DNA from 3 places in the Pantoea phyllosphaerae genome. Region 3 is predicted to be linked to each of the others. Evidence: predicted binding sites of a transcription regulator. Region 3 holds the regulator's gene; each other region holds the start of a gene.
What was found. The regulator sigma-54, encoded in region 3, starts transcription at its own class of promoters, with help from an activator protein. The targets are predictions, from matches to a motif close to GTTGGCACANNTTTCGCTNT.

Region 1 (2,274 bases), on a different contig from region 3:
CCGCCTGAGGCGGCAACGCGACCGGTGCAGAATAAAGATTAAACGCTGTAGTAAAGTTCGAACTCAACCGGGTGCGGCGTCATGCGGATACGGTCATTTTCGACTTTACGCAGTTCGATGTAGGCATCGATGGCGTCGTCGGTGAACACGCCGCCGCGGGTCAGGAACTCGCGATCTTCGTTCAGTGCGTTCAGCGCTTCTTCCAGCGAACCCGCTACTTTTGGAATCTCCGCTTCTTCTTCCGGCGGCAGATCGTACAGGTTCTTGTCCATTGCATCGCCCGGGTGGATCTTATTGATCACGCCGTCCAGGCCAGCCATCAGCAGCGCGGTGAACGCCAGGTACGGGTTAGCGGCCGGATCCGGGAAGCGCGCTTCGATACGGCGGGCTTTCGGGCTGGCGACAACCGGAATACGGATAGAGGCGGAGCGGTTACGGGCAGAGTAAGCCAGCATAACCGGCGCTTCGTAGCCAGGCACCAGACGCTTGTAGGAGTTAGTGGTCGGGTTCGCCAGAGCATTGATCGCTTTCGCGTGCTTGATGATACCGCCGATGTAGAACAGCGCGGTTTCAGACAGGCCGCCGTACTTATCGCCAGCGAACAGGTTCACGCCGCCTTTAGAGAGCGACATATGGCAGTGCATACCTGAACCGTTGTCGCCAAACATTGGCTTCGGCATAAAGGTCGCGGTTTTGCCGTAGGCGTGCGCAACGTTGTGCACCACATATTTATAAATCTGAATTTCGTCCGCTTTCTTGGTCATGGTGTTGAAGCGGGTCGCCACTTCGTTCTGACCAGCCGTTGCCACTTCATGGTGATGTGCTTCAACCACCAGGCCCATCTGCTCCATGGTGAGACACATGGCGGAGCGGATATCCTGCGCGGAGTCAACCGGCGGAACCGGGAAATAGCCGCCTTTCAGGCCCGGACGGTGGCCTTTGTTGCCGCCTTCGTACTCTTTGCCGGTGTTCCAGGCCGCTTCGATATCGTCGATAGCGACGTGCGAGCCGGAAGTTGAAGAGCCGAAGCGAATGTCGTCGAACAGGAAGAATTCCGGCTCCGGTCCAAACAGCACGGTGTCGGCGATGCCTGATGAGCGCAGATACTCTTCAGCGCGTTTAGCGATAGAGCGCGGGTCGCGATCGTAGCCCTGCATGGTGCCTGGCTCGAGGATGTCACAACGGATGATCAGCGTCGGGTCTTCGAAGAACGGATCCAGAACGGCGGTGGTCGCGTCCGGCATCAGCACCATGTCTGATTCGTTAATGCCTTTCCAGCCGCCGATAGAGGAGCCATCAAACATTTTGCCTTCTTCGAAGAAGTCAGCGTTAACCTGGTGAGCAGGGATAGTAACGTGCTGTTCTTTACCTTTGGTATCGGTAAAACGCAGGTCAACAAACTTAACTTCGTGCTCGTTCATCATCGAGAGAACGTGTTCAGCGGACATACTCAACTCTCCTGGAAATGGTCATTGTCATCGTGGTGAGTGGCTGCGTCGTCTGAAACCTGAAGTGTCCGACCGCCATCCCCAACCAACCGATCTCGGCAAGCTCTGCAACCGTTGTGCAACTGCTGTTTTCGCTTATAAGAGATAAAGCGAATTCTGTGCCAACTTTCTTTTTTGCGGCTAAACCCTGCCTGTGCGCACCCTTTTGTTGCCAGCGCGCTGCACCAGCGTGGCAAATTTGCACCAAAGTTGTGCTTGCCCGCCTTTTAGTGGCACTAAAATGGTGCAAACCTCCAACTTAGTGCATTAAGTGCACCGCATCCAGCGCAAATTTCCGTCAGTGCAATAAACTTCAGGTGAAAAGTGTGATCGTGTTCAGTATCCCGCTTAATCCGTGTACAATAGCGCGCTATTTCTAATGCCTGAGGCAAAGTTGTGATCGAAAATTTGCGTAACATCGCCATCATCGCGCACGTCGACCATGGTAAGACCACCCTGGTTGATAAGCTGCTGCAACAGTCCGGTACCTTTGACGCGCGTACCGAAGCGACTGAGCGCGTGATGGACTCCAACGATTTGGAGAAAGAGCGTGGAATTACCATCCTCGCTAAAAACACCGCTATCAAATGGAATGACTACCGTATCAACATCGTTGATACCCCAGGACACGCCGACTTTGGCGGTGAGGTAGAGCGCGTCATGTCTATGGTTGATTCGGTGCTGCTGGTTGTCGATGCGATGGATGGCCCTATGCCGCAAACTCGCTTCGTGACCAAAAAAGCCTTTGCCCATGGTTTGAAGCCGATCGTCGTTATCAACAAGATTG
Region 2 (2,274 bases), on a different contig from region 3:
CGCGCAGCAGCGCTACGGCAGCGACGATCGCCCGCTGGCGTCAGGACGCATCTCGCTGCGTCAGCTAAGTTTCGCCTATCGCGCCGATCGCGAGGTGCTGAGCGACATCAACCTTGAGGTGCCGCCGCGCAGCTTCGTGGCGCTGGTCGGCCATACCGGCAGCGGTAAAAGCACCCTCGCGAATCTGCTGATGGGCTACTACCCGGCGACGCGCGGCGAAATCTGGCTGGACGATCGTCCTGTTGGCCAGCTCAGCCATCAGACGCTGCGGCGCGGTATCGCCATGGTGCAGCAGGATCCTGTGGTGCTGGCGGACAGCCTGCTGGCTAACGTGCGCCTCGGCCGCGATATCAGCGAAGAGGCGGTCTGGCAGGCGCTGGAGCAGGTGCAGCTCGCCTCGCTGGCGCGCGCATTGCCGGACGGCATTCATACGCGCCTGGGCGAGCAGGGCAATACCCTCTCGGTCGGGCAGAAGCAGCTGCTGGCGCTGGCGCGCGTGCTGGTGGCGATGCCGCAGATCCTTATCCTCGACGAGGCGACCGCCAATATCGACTCTGGCACCGAGCAGGCGATTCAGCAGACGCTGAGCAGGCTACGCCAGCACACCACGCTGGTGGTGATCGCTCATCGTCTGTCGACCATTACCGAGGCGGACACGATTCTGGTGCTGCATCGTGGTCAGGTGGTAGAGCAGGGCGATCACGCCGCGCTGCTGGCGCGACAGGGACGCTACTGGCAGATGTATCAGCTGCAGCAGGCGGGCGATGAACTCGCGTCGGGCAAGGCCGTCGCCACCGTGGAGTAAATTGCACCTTTTTTGCGCGCATTTATCAGAATGTTCTTACCCTTTGCACTTCTTTGAGGCCAGAAGCACCAAAGAAGTGCAGATTATTTAGCCTCTGGTTTCCCTTTTCTTCTCTCGCTCTCTTCTTTTGCCATTTCAAACCGGCCCGGCCTGCCTTTACGCCGCGTCGCATTCGCTCCTTCATTCCTGGCACAGCCTTTGCTTCTGTCTCTGCGTGTCTGAGGCGACTCACTTGTCTATTACCCGGAGGGGATGCAATGAAGCTGGTTACCGTGGTCATCAAACCGTTCAAACTGGAGGATGTGCGCGAAGCTCTCTCCTCTATCGGCATTCAGGGGCTGACCGTCTCTGAAGTTAAAGGGTTCGGCCGCCAGAAAGGCCATGCAGAGCTCTATCGCGGCGCCGAGTACAGCGTGAACTTTCTGCCCAAGGTCAAGATTGACGTTGCCATCGCCGACGATCAGCTCGACGAAGTGGTGGATGTGATCAGCAAAGCGGCCTATACCGGCAAGATCGGTGACGGCAAAATTTTTGTTGCCGAGCTGCAGCGCGTTATCCGTATTCGTACCGGTGAAACCGACGAAGCAGCGCTTTAATTTCGGCTACGTTATCTGATGGGATGGAAAAAAATGAATAAAGCACTCACCTTATTGGGCCTCATCAGCCTGTCGCTGTTACCGTCGCTGGCGATGGCTGCGCCTGCCGTAGCGGATAAAGCCGACAACGCCTTTATGATGATTTGCACCGCGCTGGTGCTGTTTATGACAATTCCAGGGATTGCGCTGTTTTACGGCGGTCTGATTCGCGGCAAAAACGTGCTCTCGATGCTGACGCAGGTGGCGGTGACGTTTGCACTGGTCTGCGTGCTGTGGATTGTGTACGGCTATTCGCTGGCCTTCAGCGAAGGCAACGCCTTCTTCGGTAGCTTCCAGTGGGCGATGCTGAAAAACATCGAGCTGAAAGCGGTTATGGGCAGCTTCTATCAGTATATCCACGTAGCGTTCCAGGCGTCGTTTGCCTGCATCACCGTGGGGCTGATCGTTGGCGCTATCGCCGAGCGTATTCGCTTCTCCGCGGTGCTGATTTTTGTCGGTGTGTGGGTGACGCTGGCCTATCTGCCGATTGCGCATATGGTCTGGGCGGGCGGTTTTCTGGCACAGGATGGCGCGCTGGACTTCGCTGGCGGCACCGTGGTGCATATCAACGCCGCCATCGCGGGCCTGGTGGGCGCCTATCTGGTAGGCAAACGCGCCGGCTTCGGCAAAGAGGCGTTCAAGCCGCATAACCTGCCGATGGTCTTCACCGGCACGGCGATCCTCTATGTGGGCTGGTTTGGCTTTAACGCCGGCTCCGCCTCTGCCGCCAACGAAATTGCTGCACTGGCCTTCCTGAACACCGTGGTAGCGACCGCAGGCGCGGTATTGTCATGGACCTTCGGCGAGTGGGCGGTACGCGGTAAACCGTCGCTG
Region 3 (2,274 bases):
GAGCGCGCGACAGGCGCGCTGCAAGCGTGAAGGTTAGTGTTTTTTCAGTTTGTCTTTATGCCGGGTGAGCTGACGGGCGAGTTTATCCACCAGTCCGTCAAGCGCCGCATACATATCTTCCGCTTCCGACGTGGCGTGCAGCTCGCCGCCGTTGACGTGCAAAGTCGCCTCTGCAACCTGAGTGACCTTTTCCACTTTCAGAACAATATAAACCTGATTAATACGATCGAAGTAGTGTTCCAGTTTGGCAAATTTCGTATTGATGAACTCACGCAGTGGTTCAGTGATTTCAACGTTTTGCCCAGTGAGGTTTAGCTGCATAGGTCTTCCTTCTCATTTCGGTCAAACCAGCTGTTTACGCTGGTTGGAGGGCGGGATAGATAAAGACTCGCGATATTTAGCGACGGTCCGGCGCGCCACCATAATGCCCTGTTCAGATAACATGGTGGTGAGCTTGCTGTCGCTCAAGGGTTTAGCGGGATTCTCCGCCGAGATTAATTTTTTCACCAGCGCGCGGATCGCCGTAGAAGAGGCTTCGCCGCCGCCTTCGGTATTCACATGGCTGGAGAAAAAATATTTAAGTTCAAAGATGCCGCGCGGGCTGTGCAGGTATTTCTGCGTGGTCACGCGAGAGATGGTGGACTCATGCATATCCACGGCCTGGGCGATATCCGCCAGCACCATAGGACGCATAAACTCTTCGCCCTGTTCGAAAAAGGCCTGCTGCTGCTCAACGATGCAGCGCGTGACTTTCAGCAGCGTATCGTTGCGGCTTTCCAGACTTTTGATCAGCCAGCGCGCTTCCTGCAGATTAGTGCGGATAAACTGACTGTCGCTGTCGTTCCGCGCCGCGCCGCCCATAGCGGCGTAATGCTGATTGATCCTGAGACGCGGCACGCTATCGGCGTTGAGATCCACCGTCCAGCGCTTGCCGACCTTACGCACCAGCACATCGGGAATGACATATTCCGGCTCGCCGGTCTGCACCGACTGGCCAGGACGCGGATCCAGCGACTGAATCAGCAGCATCGCCTCTTTCAGCACAACTTCTTTGAAGCGGGTGACGCGCATCAGGCTGCGGAAATCGTGGTTGGCCAGCAGGTCGAGATGATTGCTGACGATCAGGCGCGCCTCGGCCAGCATCGGCGTGGTCGGCGCGAACTGGGAAAGCTGCACCAGCAGGCAGTCGCGCAGATCGCGCGCGCCAACCCCCACCGGATCGAAGCGCTGAATACGCTTCAGCACCGCCTCGACCTCATCCAGCGCCAGCTCTTCATCGCCCATGCTGTCGAGGATCTCCTCAAGCGAAACGGTAAGATAACCAGTATCGTCGATGGCGTCGACGATCGAGGTGGCGATAGCGCGATCGGTATCGGTAAAGGGCGTTAAATCTACCTGCCACATCAGGTAATCCTGCAGCGACTGAGTCGTTTCGCCCTGATAGACCGGCAGCTCATCATCCTGATAGTCAGTACCGGTGCCGGAAGGGGTGCCTGCGGTATACATTTCGTCCCAGGTGGCGTCGAGCGGCAAATCGTCCGGCAGCTCTTTCTGTTCAAGCGCCTCGCGCGTGTCCAGCACCTCATCTTCCTGATAGTCGCGGCTGTCGATCTCTTCATGCATTTCAGCCTGTTCCAGCAGCGGATTACTCTCCAGCGCCAGCTGCAGCTCTTGTTGCAGCTCAAGCGTAGAGAGCTGCAGCAGCCGAATGGCCTGCTGCAGCTGCGGAGTCATCGCCAGCTGTTGGCTGAACCTGAGTTGCAAACCTTGCTTCATATTCAGGACGGGATTTCCTAAGCAAACATCGTATTAACGACACCTTATCAGAGTCTGAACTCTTCGCCCAAATAAACCCGTTTAACCTGCTCATCTTCAAGAATTTCATTCGGCGTGCCGTGAGCGATAAGACGCCCCTGGCTGACGATATAGGCGCGTTCGCAAACCGCCAGGGTTTCACGTACGTTATGGTCGGTAATCAGCACGCCAAGCCCGCTGTCGCGCAGATGCTCAATGATTTTTTTTATATCGATAACCGAGATGGGATCGACGCCGGCGAAGGGCTCATCCAGCAGGATAAATTTAGGATTAGCGGCCAGCGCGCGCGCAATCTCGACGCGGCGGCGCTCGCCGCCCGACAGCGCCTGACCCATGCTGTCGCGCAGATGGGCGATATGGAACTCATCCATCAGCTCGTTAGCGCGATCCTGACGCTGCTCTTCGGTGAGATCGTCGCGAATTTGCAGCACCGCCATCAGGTTGTCGTAGACGCTGAGG

Region 1: glnA (glutamate--ammonia ligase) is a predicted target of sigma-54. The motif match lies at 1,595-1,614, and genes of this name have one in related genera.
Region 2: glnK (P-II family nitrogen regulator) is a predicted target of sigma-54. The motif match lies at 991-1,010, and genes of this name have one in related genera.

Annotation. Positions count from the first base shown of each region.
Region 1 is NZ_JBPFDE010000015.1:90,052-92,325, reverse strand. It holds gene glnA (glutamate--ammonia ligase) at 39-1,448, opposite strand; gene typA (ribosome-dependent GTPase TypA) at 1,884-2,274, shown strand, end outside.
Region 2 is NZ_JBPFDE010000003.1:185,804-188,077, reverse strand. It holds gene ACR6A7_RS06340 (SmdB family multidrug efflux ABC transporter permease/ATP-binding protein) at 1-805, shown strand, start outside; gene glnK (P-II family nitrogen regulator) at 1,063-1,401, shown strand; gene amtB (ammonium transporter AmtB) at 1,435-2,274, shown strand, end outside.
Region 3 is NZ_JBPFDE010000004.1:167,766-170,039, forward strand. It holds gene hpf (ribosome hibernation promoting factor) at 34-321, opposite strand; gene rpoN (RNA polymerase factor sigma-54) at 343-1,776, opposite strand; gene lptB (LPS export ABC transporter ATP-binding protein) at 1,824-2,274, opposite strand, start outside.